One region of the Clostridium celatum genome, then DNA from elsewhere that is predicted to be linked to it. Evidence: a T-box and tRNA genes for the amino acid it is inferred to sense, from the RefSeq annotation. Region 1 holds a T-box; the other holds one or more tRNA genes.
The links. A T-box is a leader RNA that pairs with one kind of tRNA and senses whether it is charged. The one in region 1 lies ahead of serS (serine--tRNA ligase), so its partner is inferred to be a tRNA-Ser.
Positions count from the first base shown of each region.

Region 1 (7,545 bases):
TAATTTCCTCTTCATCTAAATCACAATAAGCCATTAATATAATTTTATCCCCAACTTGTACACACCTTGCAGCTGCTCCATTTAAACAAATCATTCCTGAGCCTCTTTCACCTGCAATTGTATATGTTTCAAATCTTGCCCCATTATCTATATCTACAATATGAACTTTTTCGTATTCATATATTCCTGCCGCATCTAATAAATCTTCATCAACAGTAATACTTCCTACATAATTTAATTCAGCTTGTACTACAGTTGCTCTGTGTATTTTACCTTTTAACATATTTATCTTCATTAATTGCTTCTCCTCTTACTATAACTCATAAGTAAAGTTATCTATTAATCTTGTTTTTCCTATAAATACTGCTACTGCTACTAATACAGATTTACTAATTTCTTTTACATTTTCCATAGAAAAACTATCTACAACCTCTATATAATCAATTTTGGCAAGCTTTTCTTCATCAATTTTATTCTCTATTATTTTTATAATATTTTCCGCTTTTCTTTCACCATCTTGAATTTTACTTTTAGCTAAAGTTAAAGCTTTATTTAAAATTGTCGCTGCATCTCTTTCCTCTTCTGATAGATAAGTATTTCTTGAACTTTTGGCAAGTCCATCCTCTTCTCTGACTATAGGACAACCTATTACTTCAACATCAATATTTAAATCTCTTACCAATCTTTTTATAATAGCTAACTGTTGAGCATCTTTTTCTCCAAAATATGCTCTATCAGGAGTAACTATATTAAATAATTTAGTTACTACAGTACAAACGCCTCTAAAATGAGTTGGTCTACTTTTCCCACATAATCCACTTGTTAATCCATTCATATCAACAAAACTAGAAAAATCATCAAAATATATTTCTTCATTTGTAGGATGGAATATAATATTTGCTCCAGCTCTTTCACAAACTACACTATCTCTTTCTAAATCTCTTGGATAAGTTGATAAATCTTCTTTAGGTCCAAATTGCATTGGATTAACAAATATACTTACAACAACTCTATCATTTTCTTGTGAAGCTCTTTTTATTAAACTCTCATGCCCCTCATGTAAATATCCCATAGTAGGAACAAAACCTATTTTAAGCGCTTGAGTTTTCCATTCTTTAACTAAGTTTCTCACTTCATTAATAGTATTTAAAACTTTCATTTTTATACCCCTTAATATAGTTTTTCTATAACTTCATCATTTATTTTAAAAGAATGCTCTTCTGCTGGAAAAACCCCATCACGAACTTCCTCTATATACTTCTTAAATGCTATATCCATTTTCTCACCTAAATTTTCATATTTCTTAACGAACTTAGGTGTAAAATCACTATACATACCTAACATATCTTGATAAACAAGAATTTGACCATCACATTCTGCTCCCGCACCTATTCCTATTGTAGGTATAGATAATTTTTCAGTTATTATTGCTGCAAGCTTAGCTGGAACACATTCTAATACAACTGCAAAAGCCCCTGCTTTTTCAACTGCTAAAGCTGCTTCAATAAGATTTTTTGCAGCTTCCTCATCTTTACCTTGAACCTTAAATCCACCAAATGCATTTACCGATTGAGGTGTTAATCCTATATGTGCCATAACTGGTATAGATGCTTTAACTATAGCCTCTATCTTATCACACACTTCAATACCACCTTCAAGTTTAACAACATGTGCTCTACCTTCTTTAATTAATCTTCCTGCATTAACTACAGCATCATATATAGAAGCTTGATATGACATAAAAGGCATATCTGCTACCACCAATGTATTTTTTACACCTCTTGAAACTGCCCTAGTATGATGAATCATATCCTCCATAGTAACTGATAAAGTATCTTCATATCCTAAGCAAACCATACCTAAAGAATCACCTACTAATATTCCGTTAATACCTGCATTATCAATTAATTTTGCTGTTGAATAATCATATGCTGTAAGCATTGTTAACTTTTCTTTTTTTTCCTTTGCTTGTCTAAATGTAACTGCTGTATTTTTCATAACTACTCTCCTAAATATTCCTCTAAATTTCTATAGTTTTTATCACTATTTTTAACTTTTGCTATCTTCAAAATATTTTTTGATAATAATCTATACAATTCTTTATCCTCTTCACGCAAAACACTAAAATGATTAATTATTGTTCCTAAATCTCCTCTTTCTACAGGACCAGTTAAGCTATTTATTGTTCCTTTTTCTTTGATATTCTTTAAATTAAACTCTATTAATGGATATAATGCTTTTATAGCCATTTCATCTGAAAATCCACATTCTTTGAGATAATTAACACCGTTATTAATTAATCCTAAAACTAAATTACTTACTGTTACAGATGCAGCATGATACAAAGCTTTATTTTCTTTATTAATAACGCCTACATCATTTCCTAAATAGCTAAATAACTGTTTAAAATATTCTATATGTTTTTCATGACCTTCAATTGTGATAAATGCTTGAGATAAATTTTTATAAGAATTATATTTGTCCGAGATAGCGAACATTGGATGAATAGAATAACCATAAGCACCATGATTATTTATATTTGAAAAGATTTCTGAAGAAATAGAGCCACTACAATGGCAAATTATTTTTTCTTTAATAGGTAACTTTTTTATTTCATTCCACACACTTTTAATTTGTCCATCTTGTGTAGTAATGAATATAGCATCACTATCATTTATTATATCTTCTAATTTTTCATATTGTCTTGTATTCGTGAAAACTGCAGCTTCTTTTGCTGAATGCCCTGTCTTACTATAATACCCACTTACGTCTATATTGTTTTCTTTTAGATATTTTCCTAAGGAAAATCCGACTTTTCCTGCTCCAATAAATCCAAAATTTATAATTATCACCTCCTAAAAGAGTGTGACACTATTTAGTCCCATTCAACTTATGATATGAGCTATTTCTTTAATCTTTAAAATTCAAATATATCTTGGTGCGGTTTAATTAAAATACCACCCATAATAAATTTACCATATTTCTATTTTTTGTCAATACTACTTGTATTTCTCACCCTACTTTGATAATTTATTTTCTTAACTAAAGGATTTAATACTATATTTTACTGAAATTTTAGATTAATAATTAATTTAAAACATAAAAAAATAAGATATACCTAAATTTTTATAAAATTTAGGTATATCTATAGAATAAATTAATTATTAAATTTATAAATTATATATTATCTTATAACGTCCATTCCACCCATATATGGTCTTAATGCCTCTGGTATATTAATAGAACCATCTTCGTTTAAGTTATTTTCTAAGAATGCAATTAACATTCTTGGTGGAGCAACAACTGTATTGTTTAAAGTATGTGCAAAATATCTGCCGTTTTCTCCATTTACACGTATTTTTAATCTTCTAGCTTGAGCATCTCCTAAGTTAGAACAGCTTCCTACTTCAAAGTATTTTTGTTGTCTTGGAGACCAAGCTTCAACATCAATAGATTTAACCTTTAAATCTGCTAAATCACCTGAACAGCATTCTAAAGTTCTTACTGGAACATCTAAAGAACGGAATAATTCTACAGTATATTTCCATAATTTTTCAAACCATTCTTTGCTTTCTTCTGGTTTACAAACAACTATCATTTCTTGCTTTTCAAATTGATGTATTCTGTAAACGCCTCTTTCTTCTATACCATGAGCACCTTTTTCTTTTCTGAAACATGGTGAATAACTTGTTAATGTTTGAGGAAGAGTTTCTTCTTTTAATATAGTATCAATGAACTTACCAATCATAGAGTGTTCACTAGTACCGATTAAGTATAAATCTTCACCTTCAATTTTATACATCATAGATTCCATTTCAGCAAAACTCATAACTCCAGTAACTACTTCGCTACGAATCATGAAAGGTGGGATACAGTAAGTAAATCCTTTATTAATCATGAAATCTCTAGCATAAGAAAGTATTCCTGATTGTAATCTTGCAATATTCCCCATTAAGTAATAGAATCCATTACCTGCAACCTTTCTTGCACCATCTAAATCAATACCATTTAATTTTTCCATTATTTCTGTATGATATGGTATTTCAAATGATGGAACTACAGGCTCACCAAAACGTTCTACTTCAACATTTTCGCTATCATCTTTTCCAATTGGAACAGTTGGATCGATAATATTAGGTATAACTAACATTATATTTTTAATTTTTTCTTGAAGTTCATTTTCTTTAACTTCTAATTCTGCAAGACGAGCTGCTTGTTCATTAACTTTTGCTTTTAATTCTTCAGCTTCATCTCTTTTGCCTTGACCCATTAATACACCAATTTGCTTAGAAATAGTTTTTCTATTTGATCTTAAAGAATCTGCCTCTTGTTGTGTTGCTCTGCTTTCTACATCTAAAGCAATTACTTCATCAACTAATTCCAATTTTTGATCTTGGAATTTGTTTTTAATGTTTTGTTTAACTATTTCAGGATTTTCTCTTAAAAATTTTAAATCTAACATAATATCCTCCTACATATTTATTGTATTTTTCTAAATTTTTCTAAATAAAAAGGAGTCCACGTCCCTAAAAAGGGACGAAGAACTCCGTGTTGCCACCCTAATTGATAATAAATACTCTTTATTATCCACTCTTTATAAAACTAACGTATTTAGCACGTACTGCTCATCACAGTCCCTCCAAGGTGGATTCATAAAACATTGTTATCAGTTCACACCAAATCCACTGACTCTCTTAAAACAATAATCTTATTACTAGCCTTTTCAACGGTTTAAGCATTATATTAATATATTATTAAATATATTACAATTTCCTACATTTTGTCAATACATTTACTCTCATATTAAACTATAAACTTTAGTCAATTAAGTCTCTTGTACAAATTATATCAACACCACTATTTAAAATATTTTTACATACAACACTCCCTCTTTTAATAGGAGTACTTACATATATTCTACTTACTACTTTAGACATTTCTACCCATAACTCTTTGTCAACTTCATTGCTACTCTTTATTGGAACAACATTATATCTATCATTCCCTTTAACTCTTACTATTGAAGTGAAAATATCTTTCTTACTCATATATTCTCTCCTCCTATATAATTTTAAATACTTTTAAATTCTTTTATTCTTCCTGAAATTACATTAGAATTTTTAGAGTCATCAACTATATCAGTTATTTTCTTACCAAGCTCTCTAGATAATATTTTTATTATTTTTTCATTACAATATGCACCATGACAATTACCAAATCCAGCTCCAGTTCTTCTCTTTACACCTTTAACAGTTCTTGCTCCTAATGGTCTTCTAATGGAATCTACTATCTCGCCTTCAGATACATTATTGCACATGCAAACAATTTTTCCATACCTATCATCTAATCGTATAACTTCATTTATTTCTTCTCTATTCATTTCTCTAAATCTATAGAATTCTCTTCTTTTATCTATGAAGTTTTTATTTAAAGTACAATTTAAATTATGCCCAAGTGTATCACATAACATCTTCGCAATAGCTGGTGCTAATGTTACCTTTCCATAGTGAGTACCTATAACACTAATATATCCCTTATCAACTTGAGTGTCATCTACTACTATAGAATCTTTATCATAGCTTTCTCTAAATAAATTATTTATATTACCCTTATTTAACTCTTTCAATAAATTTCCTGCATACTCTAAATTATCATCTAAACTAGTTTTTTCTGTACTCTTTATTCCAATTAATGATCCACCATTTAATATAGGTGTAGATACTACAAACGTATCCTTATCAAAAGTTTTAGTTACTATTCTTTGTAATTTATTTTCATAATTATCATCAATTAAAATATAACTCATATTTTTAAATGCATTAACATCATTATTACTTTCTTTTTCTTCAACTATACCTTGTTCATTTATATAAATCTCATTTGCTATTGTGTTTATTACAACTTTACACATAAACTTATTCTTATTAGTTACAACTCTGAATCCTTTAGTTATATTTTGAATAGTTAAAACTTCTTCTTCTAATCTAAAGTTTACGCCATTATCAAAAGCAACTTCAGCATAAGCAATAGCTAAATCATATGGCGCTACTATCGCAACATTCTGAGAATATAAACCTTTCTTAACTTCCATATTAATGTTAGGCTCTATTTCATATACTTCATCAGGTTCTATTAAGTATACTCCATCTATACCTCTTCTTATTGCCCTATCATACATTTCTCCTAACTTTACTACTCCATTATTATCATTTACTACTCTTAAAGCCCCTATCCTTTTAAATGGAACATCAAATTTTTCGCATAAGTCTTCTAATAATATATTTCCTATATACTCAAGTCCAGCCATAACATTATTAGATGTCTCTGAACCATCATATACTATTGATGTATTTACAAAAGAAACATCATCTGCAATATCATATTCCTTTTCAATTACAGCTATATTTAAATTATATTTAGATAACTCATAAGCTACAGCACAACCTATTATACCGCCACCTAAAACTAAAACATCATAATCCATAATTTAATACCCCTATTTTATAAAATGAAACCTTTTTCTTTTAATTCTTGTTTTATCAAATCCATATTTTCTAAAGAATCAGCTGAAATAGTGTGAAGATGTACTCCATCAGTTAATATTGATAAAGGTTTTGCTTTTGCCTCATTAAGTGCACTCTTAAATTTATTTAAATCATTTAGGTTTTTTATCATAATCGTGCCTCTTATTTCTCCATAAATTGGATGTTCAACTATAACATCTTCTATTATTCCACCATATTTAACTACAATTTCAAGCTCATCTATCATTTCATTATCACTATGATTTACTGCTATTATTGATTTTATTCTATTTTCCTTTTCCTCATTTATCATATAGCCATCTGGTGTTGCTATAATATTATTTCCTTTAGCTCTTAAAATAGCAATATCTTTAACAATTATTTGTCTAGTAACATTAAATTTTTCTGCTAGTATAGTTCCTTTAATTGCACCTTTTTCTCCATGTAACAATTCAACAATACTATTTCTTCTTTCATCAGCTTTCATACTTCACCCCATTTACTTAATTCTTATTATCACATTCTCTAATAACTTGTAGCAATTTACTTTCATTAGTGATTTTATTATTGTGATGATATCTAATAGTATCTAAAAACTCCTTATCATACACATTTAATTTTTTTAATATGTTTGCACCTTTTTCAGCGTGATTATAATATGCATCTACAACTTTAAAACTGTCATATTTTTTAAGCTTACCTTTAGTCAATTTATTAAGAATAACAACAGCTGATTTCTCAAATAAATTAAGACTATACTCACTTTTGCCTATATCATGAAGAAGAGCTGCTTTAGCTACTCTATTTACATTCATATTCTTTTCTTTAGATATATCTATAGCATCTTTACAAACTCTTATGCAATGATGTTTATCTGGCTTCTTTAATTTATTAAATAATTTTTTTTCATCGCTATTTAAAAATTTATTTACATATGTAGTATCTACATCCTGTAATAGTGACTTTGCTGCCCATATAAATTGTTTTACTCTATAAACTGACATTATTACCACCTTATCTT
Region 1 covers NZ_JAJKGM010000009.1:395-7,939, reverse strand. The annotation lists gene panD (aspartate 1-decarboxylase) at 1-295, opposite strand, end outside; gene panC (pantoate--beta-alanine ligase) at 314-1,159, opposite strand; gene panB (3-methyl-2-oxobutanoate hydroxymethyltransferase) at 1,171-1,998, opposite strand; gene LPC13_RS05830 (Rossmann-like and DUF2520 domain-containing protein) at 2,001-2,852, opposite strand; gene serS (serine--tRNA ligase) at 3,185-4,462, opposite strand; T-box leader at 4,530-4,736, opposite strand; partial or broken gene LPC13_RS05820 (DUF1667 domain-containing protein) at 4,818-5,057, opposite strand; gene LPC13_RS05815 (NAD(P)/FAD-dependent oxidoreductase) at 5,072-6,484, opposite strand; gene LPC13_RS05810 (transcription repressor NadR) at 6,502-7,011, opposite strand; gene LPC13_RS05805 (HD domain-containing protein) at 7,028-7,528, opposite strand.

Region 2 (26,079 bases), on a different contig from region 1:
TATTAGATCTATATCTGATAATGCAAATAATGGTGCTCATATGGACTTTGAAAAATTCACTCCAATCGGTGTTAAAAATTCAACATTCATATTAAAATCAATGATATCAAAACTTTAATTTAGTTAATATATTATAAAATAAAAGTTAAGAACTATGAGGTACTAGATATTAAATACATTTAGTCTATTTCTCATAATTCTTAACTTTTTCTTTAACTAAGCATATGAATAAATAATCCACTTCTAGGTTTTGGTTCAAACCACGTAGACTTAGGTGGCATTATCATCCCTGCATCTGCAATATTCATAATATCTTCAATAGTTGTTGGGTACATAGAAAAGCTTACTTTCATATCGCTATCAGCTCTTTTTTCTAGCTCTTTTAATCCTCTTATTCCTCCAATAAACTCAATTCTATTAGACTTTGTTGGATCATCGATTCCAAGTATAGGAGATAATAAATTATTTTGTAGTATAGACACATCTAACCTATCAATAGGATTATTTTCATCAAAAGAATTCTTCTTAGCTTCTAGCTTATACCATACTTTATCTATATACATTCCAAATGTATGTCTTTTATTTGGTTTAACTTTTTCATTATTAATTGATTTTCTCACTATAAAATCTTTCTCTATAGCTTTAATAAACTCTTCCTTTGAAAGTCCATTTAAATCTTTTACTGTTCTATTATAATCTAATATTTCTAATTCATTATCAGGATATGCTATAGCTAAAAAATAATTAAATCCTTCTTCTCCTGTATAATTAGGATTTTCTTTTCTTCTTTTTAATGCTACTTCTATTGCTGATTTAGTTCTATGATGTCCATCTGCTATATACATATATTTTACATTAATAAATAGACTTGTTAACTTATTTATTAAGTCATTTTCATCAATAATCCACACAGTATGTCCATTTCCATCCTCTGAAATAAAATCATAAATAGGCTCTTTCTTTATACTAATATTTATTATATCTGAAATTTTTATATTTTCTCTGTAAGTTAAAAATATAGGTCCTGTGTGTGCATTACAATAATCAACATGCTTTATTCTATCTAGTTCCTTATCAGCTCTAGTTTTTTCATGTTTTTTTATTACATTATTTATACAATCATCTATTGATGCACAAATTACTAATCCAGTTTGACTCTTTTCATTCATAGTTTGCCTATAAATATAATAACACGGCTTTTTATCTTGAATATAAAATTCATTATCTATCATCTCTTTTAATACATCTCTAGATTTTTCATATACTTTTTCATCATATATATTAATATCTTCTAAAAAATTTATTTCCCCTCTATCAACATGTAAAAATGAATACTCATTATCCTTCACCATTTCACGTGCCTCTTCAGTATTCATAACATCGTAAGGTAGTGCTGCTATCTTTTTAGCTAATCCTTTAATTGGCCTATACGCTTTAAAAGGTCTTATTATAGCCATTATTTTTTCCTCCTTATTTTTCTTAAGCTTTATTTATTAAAAAAACTAAGTATTATAGTTGCAACTTCTTCTCCTATTCTATTTTGAGCTTCTTTAGTTGCTGCTCCTATATGCGGAGTTACACTTACTCTTGGATGATTGATTAATTTTTCATTTTTTGTTGGTTCTTCTGCAAAAACATCTATTCCTGCACCTGATATCTTTCCACTATCTAATGCTTCTAATAATGCTTCTTCGTCTACAACCTTTCCCCTAGCACAATTTATTATATATGCCCCTTCTTTCATCATACCTATTTCTTTTCTTCCTATAATAGAGCCTTTTGTCTTATCATATGGAACATGAAGAGAAATAAAATCTGATTTTTTTAATATTTCATCTATAGTAAAAAATTCATATGGTAATTTTTCTTGTTTTCCAAAAATGTCATTATAAATTACAACCATACCTAATGCACTAGCCTTTTTAGCTAACGCTTGACCTATTCTTCCCATGCCTATAATTCCAAGCGTCTTTCCACTTAACTCAATTCCTTCATATTTCTTTTTATTCCATTCACCTATTCTCATTGTATAGTTTGAATCTCCTAAAAATCTTGCAACTGAAAACATATGTGCAATTGCTAATTCAGCAACTGAATCTGAACTAGCATTTGGTGTGTTTTTTACTATTATCCCCAATTCATTAGCTTTAATAATATCTATATTATCAACTCCAACTCCAGCTCTTACTATTAGTTTTAAATTTCCCTTTTGGGCTTCATTTAAAATATCTGCTGTAACCTTGGTAGCTGATCTTACAACTAATACATCAAACTTTTTTATTTCCTCTTTTAATTTATCTTTGTCATAATGATTGTTTACAACTTCAATTCCTGCTAATTTCAACCTATCAATTGCCCCTTCTTGCAAGCCGTCATTAGCTAACACTCTTATCATTCATTAGCCCCCTTATCTCTTTAATTTAGCCCCAATATATCATTTATATTTTTTAACAACTCATTTACTTCTAATACTGTACAATCTGCCATATGTGCAATTCTAAAAGTTTTTTCTTTTAAATCTCCATACCCATTAGAAATTTGAAATCCTCTCTTTCCTAACTCTTTATTTAATTCTGCAACATTAATACCTCTAGTATTTTTTACTGTAGTTAAAGTGTTTGACAAATAACCTTCTTCAGGAAATAACTCAAAATATTTTTTTGCCCATTCTCTAACTATATTGGCCATCTCTATATGTCTTGCGAATCTATTTTCAAGTCCTTCTTCATTTAATATATAGTTTAGTTGATAATCTAATGCATACATATGTGAAATTGAAGGTGTTGATGGATATTGATAATCTTTCTTCTTAATGTATTTATATAATGCTAATAAATCCAAATAAAACCCCCTATTTTTAACTTTTTCTGCTCTTTCTTTTGCCTTATTAGAAAAAGTACATAAAGCCATTCCAGGAGGCAACCCAAGAGCCTTTTGTGTTGATGTTAAACATATATCAATTCCCCAATCATCAACTTCAATTTTTGTTCCTGCTGCTGAACTTACAGTATCAACTATGAAAACTACATCTGGATACTTTTTTATTACAGCTCCAATTTCTTTTATTGGATTCATAACACCTGTTGATGTTTCATTATGAGTTACTGCTACTAAGTCATATTTACCAGTGGACAAAACATCCTCAACTTGATTTGGTCTTATAGCTTTTCCCATTTCAACTTCAAATATATCTGCTGGTACATTATTGCAAAGCGCCATCTCATACCACCTTTTTCCGAATGCCCCAACAGAAAACACAGCAGCTCTCTTTGCTGTACAGCATCTTATAGCACCTTCCATAAGTCCACTACCTGAAGTAGTCGATAAAAGAATTTCACTATTTGTATAAAATAACTTCCTTAAATTATCACTAATCCTTCTCTGAAGCTCTGATGCTTCTTTACTCCTATGACCAATCATAGGCTTAGACATTTGAGCTAAAACTTCCTTTCTCACCTCTACAGGTCCAGGAATAAATAACTTTTTATGCATTGTATCTCCCCCAATTATTAAATTTATTTATTGCTTTTTGATATTTTACTACTTATTTACTTGTATTACAACTATTCCCATATATTTTTTTATATATTTTTTATATTTTCATACTTTTTTGATAGTTTACTTAACAATTCAGAAATCTACCTTAATTGGTAACATTATATATTTATATATTATTGTATTATTTTATTTATGTAATAATACACATAAAAAAACAAGGAGTTGTTTTTACAACTCCTTACCATTCTTCATCAAAAATTAATATAGATTCTGTTTCTCTACAATACTTTACACATTTACATTGACCTAAATGTCTTGGACATTTATAGCATAAACATCCTTTATCATCTCCATCACATGTTTTCTTTTCATATTCAGGACAATATTTGCAATTTACACCATTTCCAGCTGGCATATAACTTTCCTCCTTTAAACACTATTCCAAATTTTAACTAATACTCTAAATCTATAATTTAGTTAGTGGAAGTTACCTACTTGATAGTTTCATTAATCAAACTTATACCTTCGACAGTAGGAGAAGGCATTTCCTTAAACTTTATATAGTATAAAATTATATACCTGTATATATAATTTAACAATAAATTATATACATATTTATATTTTTACTGGGTAACTTAATATTGTAGATAAGATGATAAAATTATTTATTACTTATCTACTTAGAAAAGGGCGTAAGTGGATGTAGTACTTATGCCCTAATTTAATTTCATATAAATTTTGTAACAAATTTTTTCTGGTTATATATTATATAAATATATAGAAGCTTTCCACTGATGATGATTAATGAAATCTTCTAACTCCCGTCTATATAAAATTTTAGGGAACCTATGTTAAAAATAGGCTCCCTCTCTCATTTTATAAAAAAAATTTAAATATTATTAAAAATATAACTCCTGGTATACCTAAAAAACCTGCAATAATTGCTGTTATTGGATTAATGGTTATATAAAAATTAAAGTATGATCCTATATAATTTGTTATATATAATAAAACAACACCAACAATACCGTTAATTAATAATTTTATAGGCCATTTTAAAAGTTTTATGACTAAATACAATAATGCTAATCCTATTACCGCATAAATCATCATTTCTATACTCATATTTCACCCCATGCCATTATTTTTTTCCATTTATTCATATATTATGTATATTATATCTTGCTACTAATTATACTACCAATTATATTTTATTGCCATTATACTTCTAAAACTTGTTCTTTATATTTTTTCTTAGCAAGTGATATTAAATAATCATATCTCTTCTTTGCTGCTTCGCTTCTATAAATAGCTGCTTCTATTAGCTTAGGATCACTAACAGAATTAAACATACATTCAGCTGATTCAATTTCCATCATTACATCTTCAATCTGTTTGAGTATTTCATTATCAACTTTACCATTTGTATTATACTTAACTAACATAAAGTTTAATATATTTTTTATATTCATTTTTGCCTCCTAAAACTTTTTTCTATATTCTTTCCATTTTTTTGAAAATGTATTCTACTTTTATTTATTCAAATTAATTAACATATATTCTTGATTTAATTATTTTTTTATTTTTTAACAATATTTTAATATTTTTTCAATTTATGTACTTAATATTATTTATTTGGTATAATACCTAAAATAATAGTAATTATTTTAGGAGGTGTTTTTTTGAGCATACGTATAATTGCAGACAGTACTTGTTATTTGCCAAGCGAATACATAAATAAGTATAAAATTTCTATAGTTTCATTAAACGTATTATTAAATGGTGTTAGCTATAGAGAAACTGACGTATCTAATAAATGGTTTTATGAAGAAATGGCTAAATCATCTGAAATACCTAAATCTTCTCAACCCAGTATTGAAGACGTTTATAGTTGTATGGAAGAGCTAGTTAAGGATGGTCATGATGTTGTTGGAATTTTTCTTTCATCAGATATGAGTGGCACTTTTTCAACTTCTAATTTAGTTAAAGAAATGATTTTAGAAGCCTATCCTAATGCTAATATCGTCTGTTTAGATTCTAGAAGTAACTGTATGCAAGCAGGATTTGCAGTGTTAGAGGCTGCTAAAGCTGCTAGTTCTGGAAAATCTTTAGATGAAGTTGTAGATATCGCTAACAACGTAATAAATAATAGTAAATTTATATTTGTACCAGACACTTTAGAATATTTAAAAAAAGGTGGTAGAATAGGTGGAGCTGCTGCTTTATTTGGTTCTTTACTTCAAATAAGACCTATTCTTACTGTTGAGGATGGTAAAACTACGGTATTTACTAAAGTAAGAACAAAGAAAAAATCAATTGATAAAATAGTTTTAACTATTTTAGAACAAAATAAAAAATCCCCTATTAAGGGATTAATAGTTCATCATATAAATTGTGAAAACGAAGGTTTAGAATTGGCAAATAGATTAAAGACTGAACTTAATTTACCTGAAGTAAAAGTTCAATCTATAGGTCCTATAATAGGATTACACGTTGGTCCTGGAAGTATAGGTGTAGCATATCACTATTAAAATTATTAGTATATAAATAAAGTCGGCTTATTCCGACTTTATTTATACAATTTTAAAAACCTCATTAAAAGTTTTTACATTATCTACTAATCTAAATCTCTTTTCTACCTTCTAAAGCTTTTGATAAAGTTACCTCATCTGCATATTCTAGATCACCACCAACTGGAAGTCCTGATGCTATTCTTGTAACCTTTACTTCTAATGGTTTAAGTATTCTAGATATATACATTGCCGTTGCTTCTCCCTCGACATTAGGATTTGTTGCTATTATAACTTCTTTTATATCTGCGCTCATTCTTGCAACCAATTCTCTTATTTTAATATCTTGAGGGCCTCTACCTTGCATTGGAGAAAGATTTCCATGAAGAACATGATATACACCATTAAATTCTTTAACCTTTTCCATAGTCATAATATCTTTAGGTTGCTCAACAACACAAATAACAGATTTATCTCTATTTGGATTTCCACAAATTGAACAAGGGTCTTTATCTGTAAAATTTCCACAAACTGAGCAATATTTTATTGTACCTCTTGCTTTTACTAAAGCTGTAGCAAATTCTTTTACTTCATCTTCTGGTAAATTTAAAATATGCAGTGTAAGCCTTTGTGCAGTTTTTTGACCTATGCTTGGCAACTTAGCAAACTCTTCAATTAACTTTTCTATAGCCACAGGATAAAAATCCATAAAACTTCTCCTCTCTATAAGTAATAATATATTTTTTTATTATCACCTAATTTATCTATTTATGTTTGTGTATATATAAATACAATATTCTTACTAATATTTAAGGCATACAAGAGTTAAACTCTGTATGCCTAATATATATTAAAACATTCCTGGTATATTTAATCCACCAGTTAATTTACCCATTTTATTTGAAGTTTCTTCGTCAGCTTTCTTTAATGCTTCATTAACTGCACTTAGCACTAAATCTTCTAACATTTCAACATCATCTGGATCAACAACTTCTTCTTTAATATTTATAGCTAAAACTTCTTTCTTTCCATTAACTTTAACTACTACAGCACCACCACCAACTGAAGCCTCAAATTCTTTGCTTTCAATTTCTTTTTGTGCTTGTTCCATATCCTTTTGAAGCTTTTGTGCTTGCTTCATTAGATTATTTAAATTTCCTCCCCCAAATCCTCCTGGGAATCCACCTCTTGCCATAAAAAGTCCTCCTTATCATAAATGAAATCTATTTTTAATTATATAGTATTTTTTTATAATTTACTAGAATAAAGTAAATCTGTTATTGTTTATACTAATTATTGTTTGTTTATGTTAAACATATTATGATATTTTAATAAATAAGTTTACTCATCAATAAATTCTATATCTTCACCTAATTGTTCCTTTAATACTTCTTCAGTACTTTTTTCTCTATCTTCACCTGAATCTATAATAAAATTAACTTTTATATTATCTTGGAATACTTCTGAAAATACTTCATGTATTATAGTTCTATTTTTAGTTTCACTTAACCTATTTTTAGCAAACTCATTTTGATCATCAAATTGAATATTTACTACTCCATTAGAACAAGAAATAGGTCGACCAAGTCCAATTAATGAACTTATAATCATTTCCCTTCTAGCCTTAAATCTTTCTAAAATATCTCTCCAAGCTTTTTGTACATCATTTATAGATATTTTAGAATTAGAATTTCCCTGAATTCTTTCATTTATATTAGTTTCTAGTTGTTTATTCTTATTTATATTATTAGAAACTACTTTCTTACTTATCTCACCAGAATCAGCCACTGCAGTGCTAGTAACCTTTATACTTCCATTTCTTAAGCTTTCCTCTAGCTTATTCAATCTAGTTAACATAACTTCACTTGAAGTGTCATACTCTATTTTACACATTTTTATTATTGCTAATTCTAAGTACAATCTTGCTTGTTTACTTAATTTTGCATTATTTTCAGCATCCTGAAGCACTCTTATGCATCTCATTATTTCTTCTGCCCTTAATCTAGCCGCTTGCTCTTTAATAAGTGCAATATTTTCTTCAGACATGTCTAACACTTCTTCAGGATTGTTTGTAACCTTTGCCATAAGTAAGTTTCTATAATGTGCAATAAGATCTTTTATAAATAAATAAATATCTTTTCCTGAATATATTACTTCTTCTATTATTTCAATACATTTTTCAACACTTCTTTTAATTACTGAATTAGTTAAAGTAAATAAATACTCATTAGTAACTAGTCCTAACATACTCACTACAGTTTGATAATTTACATTACCATTTCCCATAGATATAGCTTGATCTAATATACTTAAAGAATCTCTCATAGCTCCATCTGAAACTCTAGCTATTAAACTTAAGCTTTTTTCATCTGCTAATACATTTTGTTCATCTACTATCCTTCTAAGTCTTGCAGTAATTTCACTATTATTTATTCTTTTAAAGTCAAATCTTTGACATCTTGATAATATTGTAATAGGTAATTTTTGAGGATCTGTAGTAGCCAAAATAAATATTACATTGTTAGGTGGCTCTTCTAAAGTCTTTAAGAATGCATTAACAGCACCTGCTGAAAGCATATGGACCTCATCCATTATATAAACCTTGTATCTTGCTTCTTGAGGAGGATATTTAACATCATCAATTATATCTCTAATTTTATCTACACCATTATTTGAAGCAGCATCTAATTCTGTTACGTCTATAGCTAAACCTTCATTAATTTTTCTGCACATTTCACATTCATTACAAGGTTCACCATCTTTTAAATCTAAACAATTTAAAGCTTTTGCAAAAACTTTAGCTGTTGATGTTTTACCTGTACCTCTAGTTCCACAGAACAAATAAGCATGAGCTATTCTATTGTTTAAAATCTGATTTTTTAATGTAGTTGTAATATGTTCTTGACCTACAACATCATTAAAAGTCCTCGGTCTCCATTCTCTATATAGAGCTGTATATGCCAATACATCCACCTCTTTCTTATGTATTTACCTATTTTTATTATACCCAAATTATATTAATAGATAAAGATTTTTCCCCCTTAGAGTTATTTTAATATATTTTTCCACTAGCTCTCCCTCTTTTCCAGTTGATTTGTATATTTATTAGTCTTTTATGCATACACTTATTGTGTTTTTTCTGAACTTGATTTTTACCCCTTTCTTATTTGTTAATTATTTAACCATATTTTCAACGTGACATCTTTCAACATTGTTATTTATTTAACTTATTATTATTTATTATATTTTTAATATTTTTAGATATATAAGTCTAATTTTGTAGTAAAATATTTATTATATATTCTATTAGGAGGGAACAATATGAGTCTTTATGACAAAAAATATTTAAGTATTATAGAAGACATTTTAGAAAACGGATATTATGACAATAACAGAACTGGTATGCCAACTTACAAGCTTCCACATCAAATAATGCAATTTAACTTAGAAAAGGAATTTCCTATTCTAACAACTAAATTTGTTGCATTTAAAACAGCTGTTAAAGAAATGCTATGGATTTATAGAGATCAATCTAACGATGTAACTAAATTACAAGAGCAAAATGTACGTATTTGGGATGAATGGGTTGATGAAAATAATACTATTGGACGTGGTTATGGTTATCAAATAGCTAAATTCCATCAAATTGATAAACTTATTGAAACTTTAAAGACTAACCCACAAGATAGAAGAATGCTTATGACTATGTGGAATATAGAAGATTTACCTCATATGACATTGCAACCTTGTTGCTTCATGACTATGTGGGATGTTACAGATGGCAAATTAAATTGTATGCTTATCCAACGTAGTGGAGACATGCCATTAGGTGTACCATTTAATACATCACAATATGCAGTGCTAGTTCATTTAATTGCACAAGTAACAGGACTTAAACCTGGTCTATTTACTCATGTAATTAACAATGCACATATATACGAAAACCAAATCGAAGGAATGAAACTTCAATTAACTAGAGCAAATGAAGAATACGAAGCTCCAAAACTTTGGATTAACCCTGAAATAACTAATTTTTATGATTTTACAGCTGATGATATAAAACTTATAGATTATAAATATCATCCTTCAATAAAAATGGAGGTTTCTGTTTAAATGCTAGCTATCATAGTCGCTATGGATGAAAATAATGTTATAGGCGGAGATAACAAACTTTTATGGCATATTCCTGAGGATTTAAAAAGATTTAAAGAAATTACTTCTGGTCATACAATAATTATGGGCCGAAAGACCTTTGAATCTTTACCTGGGGTTTTACCTAATCGTAAACACGTTATAATTACACGCGATAATAACTATACTGTGGATAATCCTAACGTAGAAGTTATCCACAATATATCCGAAGTTATCAACAAGTATTCAAAAACCTCTGAACTGGCTTTTATCATAGGTGGAGGTGAAATTTACAAACAACTTATCCACAGTGTGGATAAAATGTTTTTAACAAAAGTTTTTTCACAATTTAAAGGTGACACTACTTTTCCACAGATAAATTATGATGATTTCTCTATTACCTTTGAATCAGAAATACTTACATGTGAAAAAAATGGTTTAAAATATCAATTCATCGATTTAGCAAAAAAATAAAATATTTATTCTAAAGTAAAAAAGTCGGCATTGCCGACTTTTTTACTTTTATTTATTTACTATTAGATTATAATCGAAAATTTTATCCAATGCTTCCTCTAACTTTTCCCATTCTAACTATCCATTCATTTAATATTTTAAGCTCTTCAGTTTTATTCTTAATTATATCTTCTTCCGAACCTATTAAATGCATAATTATAGGTCTTGTTGTCTTTAGAAGAGTGTGATAAAAATCATTATCACTCATAATCTCATAATCTAAACCTAAATCCAATATTTCATTTACATACTTCATATCTTCTTTATACTCTTGTCTTGCTGCCTCATCTATTATTTTCTTAGAAACCCCTGCATTTGCAAATTTAGCTGCAAAACCTAAATCTTCTCTAAGCATAGGATAGAATTCTATTAATTTATCTATTCCTTCTTGACCAAACTTATCTTTTATTTCTTTAAGCCCTCTACCCATTCCTAAAAGCTCTGGTGGCATACCTAAAGTATACATTGCACCAGTAAATGAAATAGCTCTAGGAACAGCATATTCAGTTGAATTATCTATACTTAATATTTCCTCTTTTAACTTTTCATCACTAACTAAATTAGCTATATTATCTAAATTAGCAACTTCCCTACTATATTCTAATCCAGTCTTTGCTTTAGTTAATCTATCTCTATTTTTAGGAATAAAATCAGATACAAACGAAACCGTATTAATTACTTTTAAGAACGTCGTTAAATAATGTTTAGATAATATCCCTATAAATTCTCGCATTAATGCAATATCTTCTTCTGAAAATCTTCTTGGTTTATATAAATCTACCTTTTCTCTTAACTCACTAGCTGCCTTTTTAGTTTCTTCTTTTCCATGATCATATCTTAATGCTGATTGGAAAGTAAAAGTTTTTACCCCTGCATATGTTTCTAATATTTTATCTATATTATTTCCTGTAAAATGTCCTCTAAAAGGAAGTGATCCACATCCTAATATTGGTGCAACCTCTACCCCATGTTCTTCTCCCCATTTGTATGCTTTATCTATAGCCATAACAACAGAAAGAACTCCAGATATTAACCCATAAGACATAGCTGTATCTGAACGGGCAATCATAAATCTTAAATAATCTATATTATGTCCTTTTTCTTTTGATACATGATAAAATTCATCTAATATAGTTTCAACATTAACTAATGCCGGAACATCCTCTATTAAAGGTATTATTCTAACACTATTTTCTTCAAACTTAACAGGATAATTCTTATTTCCAAGCTCTATAACAGAATTAACCCTTTCTTGAAATTCTAAGATTTCTTGACCTGTTTCTACCATAGGAACTACAACCTCTCTTATTGCTTGTTCCTGTGTTAATTGATAAGCTTGTGCATTAGTTTCTACTATAGACATTATACTCATTAACTGTCTAAATACAGATTCCTTATTTGCATTTGGTATTCTTGGTGTAATTCTAACATCTCTTCCTGGTATAACACCTTTAGCAATTAATCCTAAAGCAACTTGTGATGTTTGGTGATATGGTGTTAATTTCCCCTCAAAATCTATCATTATCTCATCAATTCCTAAGCCACCTTGGTCTTGAGGTAATAACCCATCTATAGCCTCCTGTGGTTCCTGTTGAATAGATATGTACTGTTCCACATTATCCGGATGTTGTGTCATCATAGAATTTGGAAAACTTCTCATTTTATTAGCCCCCTTTTAAATTTATGAAATTCATATTTTTATTATATTTCATTTTTGCATTAGTTTACAATACTTTTATTTAAAAAATGCAATTTTTATTTTTTTTACTTGCACTAAAGTTTGGTGTAATTATTTTTCTTTTTTCTAACATATAAAATAAAGTTTGCTCTACCTTCCTTTTTATGTATATATTTATACTATTTACGTATTATTTTTTCTATTTTTTATTTTTAATTCGTATTTTTATCGCATATTTATTTTTAATTAATTTGTATCAAATAACATAATTATTCCTTTTTAGTAGTCCTCTTATTCATCATTAATTGATAAAATAAAAAAGGATAGAAAAATAGGGATATTTCTAATGAAATTTCCCTATTTTTCTGTCCTATTGTTTTTTGTCCTATATTGTTAATCCTATTGAAGAGTAACCAAATTTAATAATTTTTTAAAATTATGACTTTAAGATATTTCACTTATCATCACTATTATTTTTCCTTAAAATGCTTAAACATTAAAAAAGCCTTTCTTTCTAAAGAAAGGATATTTTAAAACCGTGCACCTCACTTCGACAGTAATTTATAAGCGTTACCTATGTAGTTAACTCAGGCAAGATTTATCCACATCACACGCAGGGGCTGCTTATCGCTGCTTCCTTCCAGACCTGACGAGGTTCACAGTCTTACGTCGTGTGGGACCCAACCCTCAACATCACTTGCATAGGGCAGACCAAACAAATTAAAGCCTAGGTGAGGAATTCAATCCCGCTGTAGCGGATTGCAGGTTACAGGGCACCGCTGACTCCCCATCTAGCACGGCTATGGCGGAGAGAGTGGGATTTGAACCCACGATAGAGTTTCCCCTATACACGCGTTCCAGGCGTGCTCCTTCGACCACTCGGACATCTCTCCTTATGCTACATCAAAAAAATAAATATAATTTAAAATATATTATCTTTTGATACTTTCTCATTCTAACATAAATATTATTGTAGTTCAATAGAAAGATTTTCTTTAGCTATATCAAAAAAGATTGAAGTTAATATAACTTCAATCTTTTAGTATTAATTTTAAACTTCTTTCTTAGTTTTTCTAACTGACATAATAATAATTATTATTCCAAATACTATACCAGCTATACTTATTAATTGAGCTGTTCTTAAGCCTAATATCATTAAACTATCTGTTCTTAATCCCTCAATAAAAAATCTTCCTAAAGAATATAGTATCATATAGCTTCCAATTACAATACCATGCTGCTTCTTTTTTTTGTAAAGTATGAATACTAATATAACAAAAACTAATAAATCCCAAATTGATTCATATAAAAATGTTGGATGATAGTATGTTCCTTTTATAAGCATTCCATTTTGAATAAACTCTGGAAATTTACTTATAAAAGCTTCTGTTACAGGTCCACCATGAGCTTCCTGATTCATAAAATTTCCCCATCTCCCAATGGCTTGAGCTAATATAACTCCTGGCATTATCACATCTATATATTCAAAGAAATTTACCTTTCTAACTCTTGTAAATATATATGCAACCACTAATCCGCCAATAAGACCACCATGAATAGCCATTCCACCATTTCTTATATTTATTACATCCATAAAAGAATGATAATTTTTATATTCAAATGCAACATAATATAATCTTGCTCCTATAATGGCAAATGGAAAACTCCATAAAAAACCATCGATAATTAAATCAAAATCTAATTTTTTCTTTTTTGATAATAAATATGAAACTAAAAAAGCTACTAACACTCCTCCAGCAATTATAATTCCATACCATCTTATTGGTTGCCCAAAAACTTCAAATGCTACTGGATTCATCTTTATCTCTCCCCTTTGCTTATTACTTTTCTTCTTCTATTTTCAAAGAAATTACTCATTAAATCACTACATTCACTATTATAGCACCATTTTACTTCCACATAGGTATTAAAAATATCATAATCAAAAATATTTAAAATGGTTCCACAAGATCCCATATCTCTATTAAATGTACCTATATATAGTTTTGAAATTCTAGACTGTGCTATGGCTGAAGCACACATAGAACAAGGTTCTAATGTTACATACATTTCTGCTCCGCTAAGTCTCCAATCACCTAATACTCTACTAGCCTCTTCTATTGCTAATATTTCCGCATGAGCTATTGCTGATTTTAATGTTTCTTTCATATTATGTGATTTAGCTATTACCTCTCCATCCTTTACTATAATAGCACCAATAGGTACTTCCCCTTTCAAATATGCTTTCTTAGCTTCATCTAAAGCTAATTTCATATAATCCATTACCTATTTCTCCTTTATTTTACCAACGAGTTTACATTATATAAAAAATATTATGTGAATAAAAAAAGACAAGTGACAAATTAAAATATATTTGCCACCTGCCATTTTAAAATTTGTCTTTACAACTCTTAGCACTAATTAAATTTATTGCTTATATAATATCACCTTTATACAAATTTATTTTAAGTATATATTCTTACTTTTCTAATTCTATTTTTATCTATTTCTTCAACAACAAATCTAATATTATTTAAGTTCACTTCTTCTTTATTGTCAGGAAATCTTCCTAGTTCCCCTATTATTAGTCCTCCGACAGAATCAAATTCTTCAGACTCCATATTAACTCCAATTAAATCGCTAATATCATCTAACCTTGCACTTCCATCAACAATATACTCATCTTCTTTTACAACTTCAATTTCTTCGTTATAATCATCATATTCATCTTCTATATCACCAAAGACTTCTTCTATTAAGTCTTCTATCGTAACTATACCAACAGTTCCACCATACTCATCTAACACAACACTCATATGGTTTCTACTCTTTTTCATTTCATTAAATAATTCTTTAATCTTCTTAAATTCAAATGTATAATGTGGTTCCCTCATATAATCAGAAACCTTAAATCCTTCCTTATTTTGTCCTGCTATTATTAAATCTTTAACATTTAATACACCAACAATATCGTCTATAGTTTGATTATATACAGGAATTCTTGAGAATTGTTCTGTTTTTATTGTTTCAAGAACCTCTTCATAACTAGCATCTATATCTACAGCTATAATATCAACTCTTTGTACCATTACATCCTTAACTTGAGCATCAGCAAAATCAAAAACATTAAAAATCATTTCTTTTTCAACGTCTTCCAATACGCCTTCTTCTTCACTAACTCCAACCATTGTTTTTAACTCTTCTTCTGTTATAAATGGTTCATTTGCCTTTGGATCTCCACCTAATAATCTAATGAATCCACTTGATATAAATGTAAATATCCCTATAAAAGGCTTAAATACTTTTACTATTATACTTATTGGTTTACTAACCTTTAAAGAAACTTGTTCTGACTTTTGCTTTGCTATTGATTTTGGAGTAATTTCTCCAAATATAAGTACTAATACAGTCATTACAGCCGTTGCAATTCCAACTCCACTAGCGCCAAATATGTCAACAAATATTGTTGTTGCTAGTGCTGATGCAGCAATATTAACTATATTATTTCCTATTAATATGGCTCCTAATAACTTATTTGGGTCCTCCGTTAATTTTTCAACTAATTTAGCTCCCTTTACCTTCTCCTCAACCATATGCCTTATTCTTATTTTACTTAAGGATGTAAGAGCTGTTTCTGACATCGAAAAAAATCCAGACAATATCAGTAAAATTATAAGTATCATTATCTGCCACACTTGACTGGGTTCCAAAAAAATCACACTCCTAGAAATTTAATAAAATATTTTGATATTTATTATATCATACGTTAATACTATATGATATAATTTACCAATAAATAAACACAATTTTTACAATTACTTTCAATTTATTTTGATAGTATTTTTTTATAATATAATACTACTTATATATCTAGGCTATGCAAATTTATTAATTAGTATTATATTTTAACTTAACATATTTTTGAGGTGATAACTATGTATATTATTAATTTTATCCGTGGTTTTTTCATGGCATTAGCCGATAGTGTACCTGGAGTTTCAGGTGGTACTATTGCTTTTATATTGGGATTTTATGATGATTTTATAGGTTCATTAAATTCATTAATTTCAAGAGATAATATGGATAATAAAAAACACTCTTTATTCTTTTTAATAAAATTAGGAATTGGTTGGATCGTTGGAATGATATTATCAGTTCTGTTCCTATCATCTATATTTGATTCACAGATTTATAATATTAGTTCATTATTTACTGGATTTATAATCGTTGCAATACCATTAATTATTAAAGAAGAAAAAGATTCTTTAATGGGCAAATATAAAAATATTATCTTTACAGTAATAGGTGCTCTAATTGTAGTTTTAATAACTTACTTTAACCCATCTGGTGGTAATGGTGGTTTAAATCTTTCACTAGATAATTTAAATCTTGGATTAGGACTATTTGTATTTATAGCTGGTGCTATTGCTATATCTGCTATGGTATTGCCAGGAATATCTGGTTCAACATTATTATTAATATTTGGTCTATATACAGGAATAATAAATGCGGTAAAAGAAGTCTTAACATTGAATTTTTCATATCTACCAATCCTTATAATATTTGGACTAGGTGTAATTACAGGAATCTTAACTACTATCAAATTAATTAGATTCCTACTAAAGAAATATAGATCTGCAATGATTTATTTAATTTTAGGTTTAATGATTGGTTCAATATATGCAGTATTTATGGGACCTACTACATTAGAAATTCCTAAAGCGGCTATGAACTTCCAAAGCTTTAGCTGGGTATTCTTTATAATAGGTGGAGCTTTAATATTACTACTTGAAAAATCAAAAGATCTTTTAGAAAAAAAATCTAAATAATAAAAATGTAAAAAGCGATAAGAAGTTTAACTTCTTATCGCTTTTTACAGTACTCCCAACAGGAATCGAACCTGTATCTATCCCTTAGGAGGGGACTATTCTATCCATTGAACTATGAGAGCACATATTATATATATATTTTATTACACCTATTATCCTATGTCAATTTTTTCTACTATATTTTCCTTGGATTTTTTACATTCTTTACCTTTATATTTTTTTCATCTATTACAAATGTAATAATCATATTATTATAAAATGGTGGGTTTTTTCCTACTTTTAATCCTATAGTTATTTCATATTGTTCTGTGCATGGTCCATAGTTATTTGTAACTCTTGCATTTATAACCTCAGCTCTTTTTAAACAATAAGGCGTATTTTTGCCAAACAAAGTAAAAACTTCATTCCTTATATATCTATCTAAAATTGTAATTAAAGCATTTTCAATAATTCTATTCTTAGCTTTATTTTTATCATATGAATAAGGATTTGGTATTGGTATCGGTATTGGAGGTTGTGGAATTGGTATTACTGGTCCTGGAAGTGGAAAGACATTTTGATTATATGAGGAAGTAATATCTTGATTTTCTCCATCACTTCTCAATTTATCATAATTATAATCCTTTATATATCCCCAATCTTCTACACAATTATATTCATTTATCCCCGAGTTAAATTTAACTAAAACTTTAGCATCATATAACTCTTTATTATTTTCTATAAATAAATTATCACCACAAATAATTGCTTGTATTGCTATTGGAAGTTCTTCTCTAAATATTTTATCTCTTATTGTTGTATTTAAAATTCCTTCACCATTATCAAGCTGAACAGATAAAAGCAAGTAATATTTATCCTTTTTTACCCATATACCTAAAACTTCATCTCTTACTTTATAATCAATACTATCATTATCATATTCATTCCCTATAGTTAAAAATAATTCTCCCGTTTCATCTGAATGAGTTAATGTATATTTTCTTAATTCTGCAGGCTCCATTATACTTATTCCATTTTTTAAGCTCACTTTTAAATCTTTAGGATTAAATTTAAACAAGTTTTTGCACCTCATATATAAATACTTATAAAATCAATATATGAATAACCTTATAATTAGTTTATTATATTTTATACTTGTAATATCTTACTTTGAATGTATGTTTATAGTATACTTTACTTATATATTAAAATTTAGGAGTGACATTATTATGATAAGAACTATAATTTGGTTTATATGGTTTGCTTTAAGCTTAATAATAAGTATACCTTTTATGTTTAGAGTTAAATATTTAATCAAGAAAAATAAAATAAAAGAAAGCGAAGAACTAATATATAAATGTATTAATATTTGGGCTAAATCTCTATTAAAAATTGCTGGCGTTAAAGTAAATGTACACGGCGTTGAAAATATACCTAAAGATAAAGCTGTATTATTTGTAGGTAATCATCAAGGTAATTTCGATATTCCTATTTATATAACTCAAATACCTCAGCTTATTGGATTTATCGCCAAAATAGAAATAGAAAAGATTCCTCTAGTTAAAACTTGGATGTCATTTATGCATTGTGTATTCATGGATAGAAGTAATTTAAGAAAATCTGGCGAAGCTATAATAAAGGGAGTTAAAAACCTTAAAGCCGGAAACTCTATGGTTATTTTCCCTGAAGGTACTAGAAGTAAGGGGGGCCCTATGAAGGAATTTAAAGCAGGTAGCTTTAAATTGGCTACTAAAGCAAAATGTCCTATAATTCCTGTTACTATGGATGGTTCTTATAAAATACTTGAGGCAAATGGCAAATGGATAAAACCAGCTACTGTTAACCTTTATTTCCATAAAGCAATTGAAACTGAAAATCTAACTAAAGAAGAGCAAGACTTACTTCCAAAGCAAGTTCATAATATAATTTCTAAAGTACTTTAAATAAAAAAATAAATGGTAAATGAAATTTAAACTTCATTTACCATTTATTTTTTTATTAAAATCTTATTTGTAATTAACTCGAGGTTAACTGCACTACTTATTACTACAATATTTGTTTCGATAGAAAAATAGAGTACACAGGTAGTTTGACTTCCTATATACTCTATGACACAATAACACAATATTTAAAATTAAGTAATGACTATTTCCATTGCATATTTTGAACTATTTTTAGCAAAATGTCAATTATATTTTTTTGTTATTTTTAGTTTATTTTTCTGTAAAAGTTTTCATATACTACATAATGTGTTATTTGAAAAACTAATTCCATTTTTACAATAAATACTTAGTGCATTAATTATCTTTTTGCTATATACTTAATAAAGTCGATTGATACGAAATAATTATTTAAATAATTTAAAATAAATAAAATTTATGAAAAAAAGAGGATACTATATGACGAATTTAACATTTAATGATTTAGGCTTAAAAGAGACTTTAGTTAAAGCCATTGACGATTTAGGTTTTACTACACCATCTCAAATCCAAGCCGAAGCAATTCCAGTTGCCCTTGCAGGTAACGATCTTATAGGTCAAGCTCAAACTGGTACAGGAAAAACAGCAGCATTTGGCTTACCTATGATAAACAATTTAACAGTAAAAAACGCTATTGGTTCAATAATCTTAGCTCCAACAAGAGAATTAGCTATCCAAGTTCACGATGAATTAGTTAAATTAACTAAGTACGAAAAATTAAACATTGTAGCTGTATATGGTGGTGCTCCAATTCATCTTCAAGCTAGAGATTTAAAGAAAGCTAATATAGTTGTTGGAACTCCTGGTAGAGTTTTAGATCATATTAGAAGAGGTAATTTACCATTATCTTCAGTTGAGTTCTTAGTTTTAGATGAAGCTGATGAAATGTTAAATATGGGATTCATTGATGATATGGAAGAAATAATGAAGAGTATTCCTGAGGAAAGACAAACTTTATTATTCTCTGCAACAATGCCTCCACAAATTAAAAAGCTATCAAAGAAATACTTAAAAGATGATGCAAAGCATGTTGCCATTGCAAAAAAAGAAATGACTGGTTCAACAATTAAGCAAAACTTCTTCGAAGTTCATAACTCTCAAAGATTAGAAGCACTTTGTAGATTAATTGATTTTGATAACCCAACTGCTGGAATCATCTTCTGCAGAACTAAGAAAGGTGTTGATGACTTAGTTGCTGCAATGCAAGCTAGAGGATACATGGTTGAAGGTATGCACGGAGATATGTCTCAAGTACAAAGAATGAAGACTCTTGCTAAATTTAAAAATGGTTCATTAAAATTCTTAGTTGCTACAGATGTTGCTGCTAGAGGAATTGACGTTGATGGAGTAACTCACGTATTTAACTATGAATTACCTCAAGACGTTGAATCATACGTTCATAGAATTGGTAGAACTGGTAGAGCTGGTAGAGAAGGTACTGCTTACAGCATAATTACTCCTAGAGAATTCGGATTCTTAAAGCAAATTAAGAACGTAACTAAGAGTAATATTGAAAAGAGACCTGTTCCTACAGTTCAAGAAATATACAATACTAAATTTGAAACTATGGCAAATGAAATTAGTTCAATTATTGAAGCTGAAGACTACTCAAACTTTGTAGATATCGCTACTCAATTAAATGAAAAATATGATGCTGTTAAAGTTATAGCTTCATTAATGCAAAGTCAATTCAAAACTCAATTATCTTTTGAATATGAAAATGATAAATTAGAAGCTCCAGCTCCAGTTAAAAATGAAGATGACGTTAGATTATTCTTCTCAGCAGGTAGAAGAGATGGACTAACTATTAAGACATTAATTAACTATATAAAAGACAATGCAAAAGTTGGCGCATCTCAAATAAGAGATATAGATATAATGGAAAACTTCGCATTTGTAAATATTGAAAACTCAGTTCATAGACAAGTTCTTGAAAAATGTACTGGTGGAAAAATAAATAAGAGAAGAGTTAATGTTGAAGTTTCAACTAATAACAAAAGTAAAAATAAAAGAAGAAAATCTAGATAGTAAAAAAGATAAGGAATTTACTTCCTTATCTTTTTTTTAACTCCTTCAATTAAATATTCTAAATGGCTAATATCTACATTCTCTTTTTTAAGCATTTTTAATCTTTGCTCGGCTCTATCTACAGTTTCTAAGGCTTCAGACCAATCTTTCCCTTTAACAGCGCTATTTGCATATTCTATTAAATAATCTATTTTTAATACCATTTCTGCTAAATCTTCTTTATCTTCATTTATCAAATCTAATAAAATATCATATATTTTAGGGGATACCTTATTCCTAGAATCTCTTAATAAGTTATTATTTTTACTAGTTATTTTCGCCATTATTTATACCTCCAAATAATGTTACTAAATTTATCACTTTTTATTATTATAACTTATATTTAGTAAATATACTCAGAAAATATTTCTGCAAAACCCTCTATACTCATTGGTGATACTCTAACTCTTTTTAATTCATAATTCCCATCTGTGATCTGACTTATTCCACCTTGTGTTGTTACAGCTGCTTTTATTCCTAATTCCTTTGCAATCTCTATAGTTTCATCACTATATCGACCTACTGGGTAACATAAATAATTTGCTTCTGCTCCAATTACTTCTCTTAAAAATGTTTGTGCGTTTCTTATCTCATCAATAGCTTCTTCTCTAGATAAATTATTTAATTCTACATGATTTTCTGTGTGATTTTCTATAATCATTCCTGCATCTTGCATTTCTCTAAGCATATCTGAGGACATATAATATCCATTATCAACACCACTTGTTATAACAAAAAATGTTCCCTTCATATTATGTTCCTTTAGTGATGGAAAAGCGCTAGTATAGTTATCCATATATCCATCATCAAAAGTTATAACAACAGGTCTCTTAGGTACCTTGCCTGTATTCATCGCTTCAATAGCCTCATCCATACTCATTGAAGTAAAATTATTTTCTTCAAGCCAAGCCATTTGCTCATCAAACATATCTGGTGGTACTAAAAGACTATTATTAGGATCATCATCACTTATAGAATGATACATAAGTATTGGAATTCTAACTTCTTCAGATACTATACTTATATACTCTACTGTTGATTCTTCTTCCACGTTATCTTCTATACTTTCTTCTTCAGGGATATCTACTTCCATACCTTCATCTTCATGATTTTCTCCAATTTGAATCTCATTAGTTATCCCCAATTGATCTTCTTTAACAATTTCATTATTACTACATCCAATGATGCTAAAACTTAAAATTAGTAAAATAGCAATTGATTTAAATATTTTATTCATTTCATACACCCCACTTTTTATAATTTTATCTATAATTTTACATTGTTTTATGTTATATGTAAACTTTTTATCTTTTTCAACATTTTGCAAGTTTTTTATATATATTTTTCATTTATATCTTTTGGCAAAAACTTTTATTTTCTATCTTTATAATTTAAATTTTTATAAATTATTTTGCAAATCAAATATATAAGCAAAAAATTTCATACTTTTTAAAAATATAATAATATTTTTTATTTATATTATATTTAATTCTGTATATTTTTTATATTTTATTATCAAATATTTATTTTCATATTTTTCTCTTTGTATTCAAAATAATTTTAAGTGTTATATTATTTTCTAAATATTCTTTAAAAAGAATTATTTGTTTTTTATATTTCATTTGTAAATTTATTACGTTTTATTTTTTGAATTTTTTGATCTAAATAGATGAAGATTAATATTTTTACATATAATTACATGTATTTTTTATCCTTTTATTCAATTTTATTCTTAGATGTTTTTTTGTCTAATTTTATAAAATTTTATATTTTTTTCTCTTATTTTATACTTTTTTTATTTTTATTTATTCCTTACATTAAAATTTTCTTTATTAAATAGAGGTATAAAAAAATATCTAGTATGCATACTAGATATCCATTAATTTTATTATTTATTTTCTTCTAAAATCTTTTTAAGCTTATTTTGCACTAACCATAATTTCTTTTGTTTTCTATTATATGCAACCATTTTAGTCTTATTATTCTTACTTGCATCAAGTAAGTTTATATATTTTTCATCAGCAATTTTTAATGCATCTTCAATTACTAAAAGCTCTTCTTTAGTAAACATATTATTTTCCCTCCAATTAATAAAAATTTTTACTTGTATTATTATATCATATATTAATTAGAGGGAGTAACTAGTTAATAACATAAGTATTTACTTTCATACTAATTTTTTATTAATTACGTAATACTACTTTATCTTTCCCCTTCTATAACACTTTGCATAGTACTTTTATCCATTGCTCCTGGTATATACTTTGTTATATAGCCTTCTTTATCTATTATAAATGTAGTTGGAAATGCACTTATACCATAATCATATACCATTGCTCCATTATTATCTAATACAACCGGAAATGTATATCCTTCTTCGCTTAAGAAATCTTTTATATCATTCTCATTTCCTTCTCTTCCTAAATTAGGTGATGCAACTCCAAGTATAACTACATCATCTTGATTTTTATTATACTCATTATATAATTCTTCCATATGAGGCATTTCCCCTCTACATGGTGGACACCAAGTTGCCCAAAAGTTTAAAAATACTATTTTCCCTTTATATTCGCTTAACGTATGCCTATTACCGTACTGATCATATAATGTAAAATCTATTGGTTCTATTTTATTCTCCTCATTATCTTGTGCTTGTTCATTATTTTCAACTATATTACCCTCATTTAAATTCTCATTACGTATATTTAATTGATTATTTATACCTACAAATCCATTAAAAAACATAACTAATCCTGCAATAATAATTATTACTCCACTAATACTTTTAATAATACCCATATAGCTCTTCATTTTATCAAATCTTTTGAATAACTTATCATAGAATAAAGCTACTATTATAAATGGTAATATAAATCCTATAATATAAGATAATATAAGTAAATTAGATATAATAATATTATCCGAACTTGAAGCCATAATAAGTACTGAAGCTAATATAGGCCCAATACACGGTGTCCATCCAAAACTAAATGTAAATCCCAATATAAAAGCTGTTACTGGAGACATTGCATTAGAATTAATATTTAATCTTTTTTCTTTACTTAAAAACTCCGACTTTATAATTCCTAAGTAAAATAATCCCATAATAATTATTATAATTCCACCAATAATCATTATAATATTTTTATTTGTGTTTAAAAATGAACTTAATGCACTTATAGATGAACCTAATATAAAGAATGTAATTGAAATTCCTAATGTGAAAAATATAGTATTTTTCAGTAAAATACTACGACTTACCTTAGAATCCTTTAAATCATTCACCGTACTATTAGATAACATACTTAAATATATCGGCAGTATTGGCAATATACATGGTGAAAAAATAGATAATATTCCTTCTATAAATACAATAAAAAAATTTACATTTTGCATAACAACCCCCTATTTAATAATTTTACTCTTAACTTTATATTAAATTAAATCAATAATTTACTCAATTAGATATTTTTGTAATTTTAAAAAAATAGTAGTAGTTAACTATTTTTATACTTAACCACTACTATTTTATAGATTTTTACTAGAAAAATTACTATTACTACACTATATAATTTTATGCTTAATTTATATGTATATAATTATTATTAATAATCAATTTGTTATCATTTAATTTTTAAATCATCTATTGGAAAAGGCTTACTATAGTAATATCCTTGTATATATACTTTTTCTTCACCTAATAATTTAATCAATTTAATTTGTTCTAATGTTTCTGCACCTTCAATAACTACTCGCTTTTCATAAATACTCAAAATATCTAGAATAGCTTTTAAGATTTGTTGCTTTTTAATTGAATCCTCATATCCATCAATAAATATTTTATCTAATTTCACTATATCATAATCTATTTTTTGCAAAATATCAAAATTTGAATATTTAATTCCGAAATCATCCATAGCAAATATAATTCCCATTTTTTTTAATAATTCTATTCTTTTATTTATAGCAAAAAAATCATTACTTGAAAGCCTTTCTGTAATTTCAAAACACAAATAATATTTCATTTTTTCATACTTTTTCAAAATTGACTGTACATCATTTATAAAATTAGGATTAAGTAAATCTTTATATGAAATATTTATAGACACATAAAAATTATCCTTACAATTATTTATAAGTTTTAATTTATTATAATCACATAAAGATTTATCAATAGCCCATAAAGTAATATTATACATAATATCTAACTTCTCAATTTCATTTAAAAAATAGTATGGAGTTAAAATTTTCTCACCATTATCTAATCTCAATAATGCCTCATATCCTATAGCATTATTATTTCTTACATCAATAATAGGTTGGTAAAATAATTTAAATTTATCATTGGATAAATAATTCATGTATTTTATTGAAATCTTCCTTTGATTTAATATTTTTTTACCTTTTCTAAATGAAAAAATACTTATTGTTATTACAATACTAAATATTAAAAAGTAAGTTTCATATCTAGCTTCATTATATGCATGATTAAAATAATGATTATATAAATTATATATTTTTTTACTATTTTTCGAATTTATATTAATAAGTATATTATCTATTTTATTAATTAAATCTGCATTATCTTTATTTGCTACTATGTAGCTTCCCCCCAAAGCATACATATACACATCTTTAAATCTTCTAAAAAATTTGTCATGTCCACTAGCAACAGTAAAATCAATTTCCCCTGATTTTAACCATTCTTTTAACTGGTTATTTGATTCAGCCAATTTCACTTCAAAGTTTATTCCATTATTAATTAATTGATCATAAAAATATTTATAATTATATAAATTAGGATTATACCCAAAAATTAATCCATTTAAGCTACTTAAATCACCAAATTCTATATTTCTATTTGTGAATATATAATTTACTTTATTACCAATAAT
Region 2 covers NZ_JAJKGM010000036.1:6,702-32,780, forward strand. The annotation lists gene LPC13_RS13010 (5'-methylthioadenosine/adenosylhomocysteine nucleosidase) at 1-118, shown strand, start outside; gene LPC13_RS13015 (DUF1015 domain-containing protein) at 213-1,457, opposite strand; gene LPC13_RS13020 (D-2-hydroxyacid dehydrogenase) at 1,487-2,395, opposite strand; gene LPC13_RS13025 (pyridoxal-phosphate-dependent aminotransferase family protein) at 2,416-3,492, opposite strand; gene LPC13_RS13030 (hypothetical protein) at 3,737-3,913, opposite strand; gene LPC13_RS13035 (pro-sigmaK processing inhibitor BofA family protein) at 4,375-4,623, opposite strand; gene LPC13_RS13040 (DUF2508 family protein) at 4,719-4,970, opposite strand; gene LPC13_RS13045 (DegV family protein) at 5,181-6,029, shown strand; gene recR (recombination mediator RecR) at 6,121-6,717, opposite strand; gene LPC13_RS13055 (YbaB/EbfC family nucleoid-associated protein) at 6,859-7,203, opposite strand; gene dnaX (DNA polymerase III subunit gamma/tau) at 7,350-8,972, opposite strand; gene LPC13_RS13065 (thymidylate synthase) at 9,330-10,121, shown strand; gene LPC13_RS13070 (dihydrofolate reductase) at 10,122-10,613, shown strand; gene ppcA (phosphoenolpyruvate carboxylase) at 10,696-12,312, opposite strand; RNA gene ffs (signal recognition particle sRNA large type) at 12,867-13,130, opposite strand; tRNA gene LPC13_RS13085 (tRNA-Ser) at 13,134-13,223, opposite strand; gene lgt (prolipoprotein diacylglyceryl transferase) at 13,382-14,149, opposite strand; gene LPC13_RS13095 (nucleoside deaminase) at 14,152-14,613, opposite strand; gene LPC13_RS13100 (HlyC/CorC family transporter) at 14,796-16,040, opposite strand; gene LPC13_RS13105 (DUF368 domain-containing protein) at 16,266-17,159, shown strand; tRNA gene LPC13_RS13110 (tRNA-Arg) at 17,210-17,281, opposite strand; gene LPC13_RS13115 (staygreen family protein) at 17,335-18,216, opposite strand; gene LPC13_RS13120 (lysophospholipid acyltransferase family protein) at 18,368-19,081, shown strand; gene LPC13_RS13125 (DEAD/DEAH box helicase) at 19,538-21,145, shown strand; gene LPC13_RS13130 (hypothetical protein) at 21,163-21,468, opposite strand; gene LPC13_RS13135 (polysaccharide deacetylase family protein) at 21,528-22,421, opposite strand; gene LPC13_RS13140 (hypothetical protein) at 23,073-23,255, opposite strand; gene LPC13_RS13145 (cytochrome c biogenesis protein/redoxin) at 23,387-24,580, opposite strand; gene LPC13_RS13150 (EAL domain-containing protein) at 24,808-26,079, opposite strand, start outside.
Region 2: it encodes a tRNA-Ser, which carries the amino acid that the T-box ahead of serS (serine--tRNA ligase) is inferred to sense. The anticodon was not compared.